Regions from separate parts of the Cellvibrio sp. PSBB006 genome, predicted to be linked through region 2. Evidence: predicted binding sites of a transcription regulator. Region 2 holds the regulator's gene; each other region holds the start of a gene.

Region 1 (4,134 bases), 620 kb from region 2:
GATTGGCATTGTCTTTGTCATCCAGCCATTTGCCGGCACGGATCAAGGCTTTCACCACACGAATATGGGTATTGGGATTTTCGTCGGCCCACTCTTTGGTTACACCAAACACTTTCTCAACAATGTTGTTGCGCAGATCGCGGTTGGTTACAACCGGTACACCGATATTGCGAAATACCGCTTGTTGGTTCCAGGGTTCACCAACGCAATAGCCGCTGATAGTGCCGGCCTCCAGCGTTGCAGGCATTTGTGGTGGCGGGGTTACTGAGATAAGGACATCAGCATTTAACTGACCGGTGATGTCACCTTTGTGCGGTGCATAAAATCCCGGCTTGATACCAGCAGCGGCCAACCAATAACGCAATTCATAGTTGTGGGTAGATACAGGAAACACCATACCCATATTGAAGGATTTTCCCTCGTCATGAAAACTTTTGATGACCGGTTTAAGTGCTTCGGCGGTAATAGGGTGAACCGGTTTTCCGTCTTTTACCGGAACATTTTTTTTCATGGCTTTCCATACATCGTTCGACACAGTACAGGCGTTGCCGTGTAAATCCATGGCGAATGCAGTAACAACATGCGCTTCTGTACCGAAGCCGATGGTGGCTCCCAGCGGTTGTCCCGCGAGCATATGGGCACCGTCGAGCTCACCGGTAATTACGCGGTCCAGCAAAACTTTCCAATTGGCTTGCGCCTCTAACTGAACACTCAACCCTTCATCATCAAAATAACCCAGTTCATAGGCAACGGCGAGCGGCACCATATCGGTTAATTTAATAAAACCGAATTTCAAATCTTCTTTTTCGGCGGGGCCGAGTTTGGCTTGTGCGTGGGTTGCTGCCAAGGCAATACAGCAGGTTATTGCAAAGGCGCAATGACGCAACACAGTGATAAAAAGTGAGGCGTTCCTTGAGGTTTCATGAGAAACCTTATATCCGGGTGTGCTAAACATAAAAGCGCTCCAATCTGATGTGCAAAAAAATAGAAACTCGAAAACCTTATGGAAAAATTCTTCGAACGATCTTATTCGGCTGACTGAATATCTGGCATTGTTATTCATGCTGCGTGCACAGGATTACTGGAGGTGATTATTCAAACTCTGTGCCAATCACGATGTGCACAAAAAAATGCAGGCTTTATCTACCCGAAAAAGATGTTTTGCATTTTTTTGCACTTATATGGATCGCATTGATCTGCAATGGGCTATTTTGGAGCTATGATGTAAGAGGTAAATGTGCGCTATGGAAAAGCAATTACGCTCGCTACCGCACTTTTTTGGAACAGTTTGTGGCAGCACGGGATTTAATGTGGGTAGCTTGAATCCAAATCAGTAGAAAAAGATCAATTCGATAAACCCGGTTGTGTTATCAGGTTGTGCTGGCAATTTACATAATGGATAAGAATCATTGCGAGTGACACAGTATGCGAAAAGAATTGCTGAATCAGTGGGTTACCGCTACGGCACTGTGGTTGAGCGTGCTGTTGGCTGGTTGCGCCACTGTTTTGCCGGGCAATGGCGAGGAACCGGATGCGCAGTTACTCCAGTTGGCCTTGAGTGGCGAGCCCTTATTGGGACAGCCCTATTCTGAGGCGAGCCTGCCGGACCGCCAGTTATTTGAACTTACGCCAGCAATGAAAGCCTTTGCCGAACGACATACCGCTGGCATCAAAGGCGGTTTTGCGCGCGCCAGAGCCTTGCATCATGCACTGCTGACACCGAGCACGGCAGGTGGTCACGGCATTACCTACACCGCGTTTTACACCCTGACTGGTGCGGATGCGTTTGACCAACGGCAAGCCAACTGCCTCAGTTTTACCTTGCTTTATGTCACCATGGCGCGGCATATCGGGTTGGATGCTTATGTCAACGAAGTGGATTTACCGCCCACCTGGGACCTGCGTAATCAGGATGCGTTTTTGTTTTTACGGCACGTCAACTCCAGGGTGAAATTACGCCGCGACGAAGTTGTTATTGATCTGGAGATGGATCGCTACAGCAGCACCTATGATCAGCGGCTGATCCCCGAAAAACTCGTCGCTGCCCAGTTTTATAACAATCGTGGAATGGAGTTGTCCGCAGAGGGTGAATTCAAGGATGCGTTCCTGCATCTGCGCAAAGCGTTATTGTTAGATGATCAGCAAAGCTATATCTGGAACAATATGGCTACGGTTTATCGGCGCAACGGTTATTTAAAGGAAGCCGAAGCGCTGTATCTCCAGGGCTTGCAGGTGGACCGCGGGGATCTGACGATCATCAGCAATCTCAGTGGTTTGTATCGACAACTGGATGAACCGGAAAAGGCCGAAACTTTTTTTCGCCTGGCGGAGCGGCACCGCAACAGCAACCCCTACTTTCTTTATTACGAAGCTAACAAATCCTTCGAGTCCGGTGACGCCGAGCAAGCGCGTGATCTGTTAAAGAAAGCTATCAGCAAAGAAAAAGCGGAAGTACGTTTCTATGATCTGGGGGTAAAAATCTACGAAGCCTTGGGCGACCAGAAGCAAGCCGATGCCATGCGTGAACGCGCCGCGCAACGGCGTGAGGCCATGGCTTCACCCTCCTGAACATTTTTTTCACTGGCTATGGCGGAAAAAGCCCGCTCAATCGTCTGTCGCTATGATGGAAATGCTTTTACGCCTTTACCGGTTGAAACTATGTCTAATAACGAAAACGTCAACAGCTTGTTTATTGCCCTGAGAACGACCCTGGCGCGGGCGGTCTCGCATATTGTGCCGCCGCGCGAGGTTGAAGATATCGTGCAGGAAACCTATGTGCGGGTGTGCCAGGTGGGTGAACGGGATGATATTCACCATCCGCGCTCATTTATGTTGCGCACGGCGCGCAATCTGGCGCTGGATCATCGCAAGCGTTCCGAAAGTCGACTGGCCGATAGCATGGAAGACTTGCAGGAGGATTTGCAGGAATTGTCCACCGGCGTCGATGACACCTACGACCGGGTGGCGGCCAACCAGGAATTTGGCTACTTCTGCGAAGCGGTTCGCCAACTGCCGCAGCAATGTCGCAAAGCCTTTGTGCTGCGCAAGGTTTATGGCTACTCCCAAAAGGAGATTGCCGACAGTCTCGGGATCAGCGAGAACACGGTGGAGAAACATATTGCTACCGGTATCAAACGCTGTACCGGCTATATGATGGCGCGTAAAGCGGGTGACCTGCATGATGTCAGCAGGCAAAGTGTCAGTAACAGTCAAATGGCCGATGAGCCTTCACACGAAGAAGCGCCCATGGCAAAAGCAGGTGTTGGTCATGAGTAAGGTGGTGGAGTTTCCCAACAAAGAGCAGATCCACGATCAGGCCAGTGTGTGGATTGCGCGGCTGGATCGCGGCTTGAGTATGGACGAGCAGCAAGCCCTCGGCGATTGGGTGCGGCAGAGTCGTGAACATCGGCGGGTGTTGTTTGAGATGGCCGCGTTGTGGGATCGCATGGACAGTCTCGCACGGTTGGCGGATCTGTTTGATGCACCGCAGCGTGCAAAACCGCGCACACGGGTTTATATGGCGATGGCCGCGTCCGTGATGCTGACCGCGCTCGCCTTCGCCTGGAGCTGGACCTATCTGGCGGGGCGTCATCAAGTGTTGGACGGCGTTTATGAAACCGCCATTGGCGAGCATTCCAGGGTTAATCTTCCGGACGGTTCGCTGCTGGTGCTCAACACCAACACGCGGGTGAGCGTGACATACGATACGGAGTACCGTTTGTTTGTACTGGAGCGGGGCGAGATCAATATTGATGTCGCGCACGATCAGGCGCGCCCCCTGAGTGTGATGGCGGGTGACAGGGTTGTACAGGCAGTGGGTACAGCCTTTAACGTCAAGATGTTCAACGAACGGGAAGTGGAGTTGTTAGTGACAGACGGCAAAGTGCTGGTGGCCAAACGCCAGCCTGACACGGCAGCGATTGATACACCGGTACGTCTGGCGGAAACGGCCATGGCAGTAGCCAAAGGTGAAAAAGTGGTGCTGGGTTCGGCGCAGGAAGCTATTGCTCAGGTCGCTGAAACCGATATCGCGGCGCAATTGAGTTGGCGTGAGGGCAATCTGATTTTTCGCGGCGAAAGCCTTGAGCAGGCGCTGGCTGAAATCACCCGTTATACATCGGTTGAATTTGAAGT
Region 2 (4,134 bases):
TGCGCGAGGCGTGCGATTTGATTATGCAAGCGCAGGGTACTTTTGACTCTGCGCTCGCCCATTATCTACCAACCCATCACTGACGGATCAACTCATGTCACGCATTCCGTTGCCCTGGATTGTTGTTTCATTGCTAGTGATTGGCCTGGTAGCTTTCTGGGATAAATCGCCCACCGAATTATTGGGCGAGGATGTCGTCAGAAGCGCCAACTTTCCGCAAGCCTATATGACCGATATCAAACTGCGCGAATACGATGCCGACGGCAACTTGCGCAATATCCTGACAACTGACACGGCTGAACACTTTCAGATCAACCCGGCCCGGCCCGGCCCGAAGGATTACACCATGCTGAGCCAACCACGGATGTTATTTAGTGAAAACGCTGATATTGCGCCCTGGCATCTCACCGCCAACGAAGGAAAGATTGATCAGAACGGCCAGTTGGTCACCCTGTTTAACGATGTGCGCGTCTACCAGCAATCGGCCAATGAAGGTTTGCTAGAGTTGCTGACCAGCGAATTGCGCATCAAAGCCAGCCAGCAATACGCCGAAACTGATAAAGCTGTTAAGATGCGCGCCCAACAAGGCCACCTCGACACGCTGGGCATGAAAGCTTACTTGGGTGAGGACCGCATCGAGTTACTTTCCAGGGTCCGAGGGACATATGAACCTCAATAACAATGTCAGATTTTCTATGATGGCGTGCAAACCGCTTGTATCATTTTTACTCCTGTTACTGTGCGCCCTGTGGCTGACGACACCCGTTCATGCCCTCCCCAGCGACAAAGAACAACCCATCCATATTTCCGCCAATAGCGCGCAACTGGATCGCAAAAAGCGCACCGCTACCTACAGCGGTGACGTGAGATTAAAGCAAGGCACCCTGGAAATCAGTGCCGATCAGATCACCATCCATACCAACAGCAACGACGAAGTTGAGAAGATGGAAGCCCGCGGTAAGCCTGCACGCTACCAGCAAAAACCGGCAGAGAACCAGGCAACTATTACAGCGCAGGCCAACAGCATTCGCTATACCTTAACCAATGAACAGTTGTTACTTCTGGAGAATGCATTTCTGGAACAGGAAAATGGCGCATCGATTAGTGGTAACCGCATTGATTACGACATCCGCAAAGAGATCATGAAGGCAGCGGGCAAGAAGGATGCACAGCAACCACAGCGCATCGAAATCGTTATCCCGCCACAAACCATCAATCAAGATTGAGTCGACCATGCCGACCCTGCAAGCCCAACATCTCGCCAAGAGTTATAAAAGCCGTAAAGTTGTCATTGACGTGTCAATCGCCGTGACCAGCGGTACGATTGTGGGCCTGCTCGGCCCCAACGGCGCAGGCAAAACCACCTGTTTTTATATGATTGCCGGCCTTGTCGGTGCCGATGAAGGGCGAATATTACTCGACGGCAAAGACCTGACTCATCTGCCTATCCATGGCCGTGCCCGGGCGGGTATCGGTTATCTACCCCAGGAAGCTTCCGTTTTTCGCAAGCTGACCGTGGCAGATAACATCATGGCGATCCTTGAAACCCGCAAGGATCTCAACCGCAAGCAGCGCCACGCAAAACTCGACTCACTACTGCAGGAATTCCATATCACCCATATCCGCGACAGTTTGGGTATGTCGCTCTCCGGTGGTGAGCGGCGGCGGGTAGAAATTGCCCGAGCGCTGGCGACAGAGCCGCAGTTCATTCTCCTTGATGAGCCCTTCGCCGGCGTTGACCCCATTTCAGTGAACGACATTAAACAAATTGTGCGTCACCTCAAGGATCGCGGCATCGGCGTGCTCATTACTGACCACAATGTGCGCGAGACACTGGATATTTGTGAGACAGCCTATATCGTCAGCGAAGGCCATATCATCGCCGAGGGCGATGCAGAAACGGTACTGAGTAACAACAAGGTCCGCGAAGTCTATCTGGGCGAAAACTTCCGCCTGTAACCTCAGGTGCGTTCCGACAAATCACTTGACAAGCCACTAAATTTGTATAACAGGCACAAAGATTGCTAGGTGTTATTGCCTGCAAGACAAAGGCTGTCTAAACTCCACCTGAACAACATCATTTCTTTGGGGTTTAGTTCTACTTACGATGAAGCAGTCTCTACAGCTAAAACTCGGCCAGCAACTGACCATGACGCCCCAATTGCAACAGGCTATTCGTCTGCTGCAATTGTCGACCCTGGATTTGCAGCAGGAGATCCAGGAAGCTCTGGATTCCAACCCGATGCTAGAGGTCGAAGAGGGTTACGACAGCCACTCGCCTGCCGACAGCGGTGAAGGGGAAGACAGTGATTATCCCCGCCAGCAAGAAGTTGCTGCAGATGCCAATGGCGCAGATCTCGATTCGGGCTTTAACGATAAGGACACCTTTGCTGACAAGGAAAGCTACGCAGAAACTACCTATAACGAGACCGAAAGCTTTTCTGATACCGATAATTACGGGGACAGCGAACCCAATACCGAATGGAACGAATCCATCCCCAGTGAGTTACCGGTAGATACCAGTTGGGACGATGTCTATCAGTCCTCCCACACCAGCAGTTCATCCTCTTATGATGGCGAAGACAACGACTTTGACAGCCGGCGCGCCGTTACCGATTCCCTCTACGATCACCTGATGTGGCAGCTCAACCTGACCCCCATGTCAGACCAGGACCGGATCATCGCCATGGCAATCATCGATGCGGTCGATCCCAGTGGCATGCTATCCGTGAGCCTGGCCGATATCTACGAAGGCCTGATCACCGAACTGGATGAACTGGAACTGGATGAAGTCGTTGCCGTACAGCACCGTTTACAACAATTTGACCCCTGCGGCGTGTGCAGCCAAAACCTGTCGGAATGTCTGCTGGTGCAATTGCAACAATTCGCCCCGACCACGCCCTTTCTTGAACCTGCCAAGCTGATCGTCAAGCAGTATCTACCCTTGTTAGGCAGCCGCGATTATCGCCAGTTAATGCGCCGCACCAAGCTCAAAGAGAGCGAGTTAGGCCAGGCCGTGGCATTGATCCAGAGTCTGAACCCTCGCCCCGGCGATATGATTGCTTCCGGTGACACAGAGTATGTTGTGCCGGATGTGTTTGTGGAAAAGCGTGATGGCCGCTGGATGGTGGAATTAAATCCGGATATCGCCCCGCGCCTGAGAATCAATTCGGATTACGCCTCCATGGTGAAGCGGGCTGATTCGAGCAGCGATAACACCTTCCTCAAGGACAATCTGCAAGAAGCCCGCTGGTTCCTCAAAAGTTTACAGAGCCGCAACGAAACCCTGTTGAAAGTTGCCAGCTGTATTGTGGAAAAACAGCGGGGCTTCCTGGAGTACGGCGCCGAGGCAATGAAGCCACTGGTACTGCACGACATCGCCGAAATCGTAGATATGCATGAATCCACTATCTCGCGGGTGACCACCCAAAAGTACATGCATACCCCACAGGGAATTTTTGAACTTAAATATTTCTTTTCCAGTCATGTGAGTACAGACAGCGGCGGCGAATGCTCCTCTACGGCAATTCGCGCCATCATCAAGAAACTGGTGAGTGCGGAAAATCCAAAGAAACCCCTGAGCGACAGCAAGATCACTGAGCTGTTATCTGAGCAAGGCATCCAGGTAGCGCGTCGCACCATTGCCAAATACCGGGAATCACTCAATATCCCGCCGTCTAATGAGCGTAAAAGTTTACTATGACATCCTTTTTCTCCACTGCTAGGCTGATGAATACCCGGATGTGCAGAACACGTTCTACCACTATGCAGAATCAATAATCGTGCCGTCAGGCAAGATTGAGTAACTGTCATAACGAAGAGGAAGTACTATGCAAATTACTATTAGCGGTCACCACCTGGAAGTTACCGACGCCCTCAAGGATTACGTCAACAATAAACTTGAAAGACTCAATAACCATCACGACCGCATTACCAATACTCACGTGATTCTCTCGGTAGACAAGCTGGAGCAAAAAGCGGAAGCCACCGTGCACGTAAGCGGCAAGGATTTATTTGCCGATGCGACATCAGAAGATCTCTATGCCGCTATTGACCTGCTGACCGACAAGCTCGATCGGCAATTGATTAAACACAAAGAAAAAATGCGCAGCCATCGTTAATACATTATGCAAA
Region 3 (4,134 bases), 490 kb from region 2:
CGGTTTCGGTGTACAGATACGACTTGCCGTATTGTGTCGCCGCGTCTTTCAAGAGGTTGCTGATAGAGATATAACGAAACGCACCGTACTCTTTTCTAAACATAAACCAATAAAATAATGCGCGGGCAACACGGCCGTTGCCATCCTGAAAGGGATGTTCGTAGCCAATCACAAAATGGATGACGATGGCTTTGATCAGGGGATGTAGATAGGTGTTGCTTTCGATTTCATCGTGATTACTATTGACCCAATCGCAAAATTTTTGGAAGCGCTGCTCGATGCCTTGGGCCGGGGGCGGCTGGTGGACAATATTGCCATCGCGATCTTCTACAACAACCTCATCATGGGAACGGAACACGCCCGGCAGATAATGCTCATCGTTGATGCCCTCAACGCCAACGGCATGGAATTCGCGGATTAAATCCGGGGTGATATCAGCTGCGCGGTTTTCCCAGGCAAAACGCATCATCCTGAAATTTCCCAGAATCATTTTTTCATCCATGCTGCGCGGCTCGCGTTGCCGCTTGAGCATGTCTTTGGCGACCAGCGTTGTAGTGGCCGCGCCTTCGAGCTGGCTGCTGCTAATGGCTTCGTCTTCGATAAGGTCGGCGAAGAGGTATCTTAGATGCTCAGCTTCGCCCAGTTTTCCGATAGTCCATTCCAAGGCTGCGGTTGTTGTGGATTGGTCCACCACAGTCGCTGTTTTCTGGATAGTGGGAGTCGATACAAAAGTGCATAGCTGTATAGGGTTGCCCAGAAAAAGAAGGTGCTGCCTCGTAGCTACGCGAGTGGTTTTCGTTAATGCCCATGCAAGGTCAACATTTAGTTCTTTTGGAATCCGATGGCGAAACTCATCGTAATGTAAATACCGGCCTTTAAAATCAACAGCTTCCCCAAATGCGCGATAGGCATCCATCTGCTCAGGGTGATTCTCGACAATAAAGAAATATGGTCGCTTAACCAACAGTTCCTTCGCGGGAGGCTTCTTAATCATCTCTATCTCAAAATTAACGAAATTTGAGTTGACTATAGTCCTTTCTCCCGGACATCTCAATATTCATAAAAATTGAGATAAGAAATCGGTCCTGCATTGCACCAAGCTGGCCCAGAAACCTTATCTTGGTGCACAAATGCAGCGCAAGAAATCACGCGGAAATTCTCTTAAAAACCAGCATTGTTCCAATTCCCTGCGTCATTTAACGTATTGAATTATCTATACTTTTCAAATATCAAGCCGCAAATTCCACTCGTCAAAAATCCCTTGGCACAGTTTCTGCTGAATACCATCTTGCATACAAGACGGTATTTCAATGGGGCATCCACCCCGTGCATGAGTGGCAGGAACAATAATGAGTGACCAATTGGGTTGGACCATTGGCGAGTGGCTGAGCGCCTACCGCGAACAACAATTGAAGCCGCGCGCTGTGCTGCATGCATTGCGCCAACAATTACGCGGGGATGATCCCGCCTGGATTTATATTCTTTCCACCGCAGAGTTGGATGCACAACTGGATCAACTTGATGCTGCCGGTGCCGATGCCTTGAAGCTGCCGCTATACGGTGTGCCTTTTGTGGTGAAAGACAATATTGATGTTGCCGGTATTCCCACTACCGCCGCCTGCCCAGCCTTTACTTATATTGCCAATGCCGATGCAACCAGCGTCGCCAAACTGCGTGCTGCCGGTGCCATTGTGTTGGCCAAAACCAACCTCGATCAGTTCGCTACCGGGCTTGTCGGTACACGCTCACCTTACGGTGCTGTGCCAAACACGTTTAATCCCGATTACGTGTCCGGCGGTTCCAGCTCCGGCTCGGCGGTGGCGGTAGCCTCCGGTTTATTTCCGTTCAGTCTCGGCACAGATACGGCGGGTTCCGGTCGCGTGCCCGCCGGATTCAACAATATTGTCGGCTTGAAACCCACCAAAGGTCGCTTCAGCACCCTGGGCGTGGTGCCCGCGTGTCGCAGCCTGGATTGTGTATCGATTTTTTCATTGACGGTGGATGACGCCGAGCAAGTCGCGCGCGTGATGGAGGGCTTTGATTCCGCCGATGGTTATTCACGCACCGCTCCCACACCGGCCACTTTTTTTGCAAGCAAACCGCGCTTCGGTATTCCCGCCGAACTGATGTGGTTTGGTGATAGCGAATCCGAATTCGCTTGGCATAAAACCCTCGCACAATTTATTGAACTAGGTGCTGAATTAATTCCTATCGATTTCACGCCCATGCAAACCCTGGCGCAATTACTTTACGGCGGCCCCTGGGTGGCGGAGCGTCATGCGGCCATCGCTGAATTTATGGCCGAGCATGCAGAGCAAATGAATCCCGTGGTGCGCGGTATTGTTAAACAAGCGGTGAATTTCACGGCGACAGATGCGTACAACGCTGAGTACGCCCGAGCGGATTTAGCGCGCGCGATTCAAACACAAATGGCCTCCGTGGATGCGCTGTTAGTTCCCACCGCACCGCGTCTGCCAACCATTGCCGAGGTCGACGCTGACCCGGTGATCGTCAATAGCCAATTGGGTACTTGGACCAACTTCGTCAATCTCGCGGATTGTTCTGCACTCGCCTTACCCGCCGGATTACGCAACGACGGCTTGCCCTTCGGCATCACCTTGATTGCACCGGCCTGGCAAGACGCCGCGCTGGCTGAATTTGGTCAACGCTGGGAAAAAGCCGCGCCCTGGACATTAGGGGCTACGCGCCGTGTTGCACCACCAACAGAAATAAACGCGCAAGTTCCCGCCGGTTATGTGCGGCTTGCTGTTGTCGGTGCGCACCTCACCGGCATGCCCTTGAATACGCAATTGATTGAGCGCAAAGCGCGCTTTGTCGAAAGCACGTTTACGGCAGATTGTTATCGCCTCTTCGCCTTACCCAACACCACACCGCCCAAACCCGGTTTGATTCGCACCCACGATAAAGGAGCGGAAATTATTGTGGAGCTATGGGATGTACCGACGCACCACTTCGGCAGTTTTGTTGCATTGATTCCCGCGCCTTTGGGTATCGGCACCTTGACCTTAAAAGACGGGCGCGAGGTGAAAGGTTTCATTTGCGAAGGCGCGGCGGTGGAGGGTGCAAAAGATATTACGCAGCTGGGTGGATGGCGGGCGTATATCAAGTCGTTGACGGCTTAACAAAAAACACAACTAAACACGCATCGGAGAACCAAGATGTTTCATACAGTCCTGATTGCAAACCGCGGCGAGATCGCCGTGCGTATCGCCAAAACGCTGAAAAAAATGGGCGTAAAATCGGTCGCGGTGTATTCCGATGCGGATCGCAATAGCGCGCATGTGTCTGCTTGCGATATGGCCGTGTGTCTCGGCGGGAACACCGCTGCCGAAAGTTACCTGCAAGTAGATCGCATCCTCGCCGCCGCGAAAGAAACCGGTGCGCAGGCAATCATTCCCGGCTACGGCTTTTTATCGGAAAACGCAAAATTCTGTGAACAATGCGAAGCAGCCGGCATCGCCTTTTGTGGGCCCACACCGCAACAGATTCGCGAATTCGGTTTAAAACATACTTCCCGTGAAATCGCCGAGAAAGCCGGCGTGCCATTAACACCCGGCACCGGTTTATTAGGTTCAGTTGACGAAGCCGTCAGCGCTGCCGCCACGTTGGGTTACCCCGTTATGTTGAAGAGCACCGCTGGCGGTGGTGGTATCGGTTTAACACGCTGTAATGATGAAGCCACGTTAATCGAAGCCTATGAAACGGTGAAACGCCTCGGGCAAAATTTCTTCAGCGACAGCGGTGTGTTCCTTGAACGCTTTGTCGATAACGCCCGTCACGTGGAAGTGCAAATCTTTGGTGATGGCAAAGGCAATGTGTTGGCATTAGGCGAACGCGACTGCTCGTTACAACGGCGCAACCAGAAAGTAGTAGAAGAAACACCCGCTCCCAATCTGCCCACCGCCACGCGCGAAAAATTATTGGCAGCCTCGAAGAGTTTAGGCGAAGCCGTCAACTATCGTTCTGCCGGCACGGTGGAATATATCTACGATGCCGCACGCGATGCGTTTTATTTTCTTGAAGTAAATACCCGTTTGCAGGTTGAGCACCCGATCACCGAAGCCTGCACCGGCGTTGATCTGGTGGAGTGGATGATCCTCACCGCTGCCGATG

The links. Region 2 encodes sigma-54, which starts transcription at its own class of promoters, with help from an activator protein. Its sites were predicted from a motif close to TGGCACANNNNTTGCNNT; they were not measured.
Region 1: CBR65_RS17675 (CmpA/NrtA family ABC transporter substrate-binding protein) is a predicted target of sigma-54. The motif match lies at 1,093-1,110, and genes of this name have one in related genera.
Region 3: atzF (allophanate hydrolase) is a predicted target of sigma-54. The motif match lies at 1,263-1,280, and genes of this name have one in related genera.

Annotation. Positions count from the first base shown of each region.
Region 1 covers NZ_CP021382.1:4,256,866-4,260,999, forward strand. The annotation lists gene CBR65_RS17675 (CmpA/NrtA family ABC transporter substrate-binding protein) at 1-955, opposite strand, end outside; gene CBR65_RS17680 (tetratricopeptide repeat protein) at 1,426-2,568, shown strand; gene CBR65_RS17685 (RNA polymerase sigma factor) at 2,659-3,276, shown strand; gene CBR65_RS17690 (FecR family protein) at 3,269-4,134, shown strand, end outside.
Region 2 covers NZ_CP021382.1:4,873,909-4,878,042, reverse strand. The annotation lists gene CBR65_RS20325 (HAD family hydrolase) at 1-83, shown strand, start outside; gene lptC (LPS export ABC transporter periplasmic protein LptC) at 95-679, shown strand; gene lptA (lipopolysaccharide transport periplasmic protein LptA) at 666-1,226, shown strand; gene lptB (LPS export ABC transporter ATP-binding protein) at 1,234-1,959, shown strand; gene CBR65_RS20305 (RNA polymerase factor sigma-54) at 2,108-3,703, shown strand; gene hpf (ribosome hibernation-promoting factor, HPF/YfiA family) at 3,831-4,121, shown strand; gene ptsN (PTS IIA-like nitrogen regulatory protein PtsN) at 4,128-4,134, shown strand, end outside.
Region 3 covers NZ_CP021382.1:4,379,549-4,383,682, reverse strand. The annotation lists gene CBR65_RS18235 (Fic family protein) at 1-994, opposite strand, end outside; gene atzF (allophanate hydrolase) at 1,350-3,143, shown strand; gene uca (urea carboxylase) at 3,180-4,134, shown strand, end outside.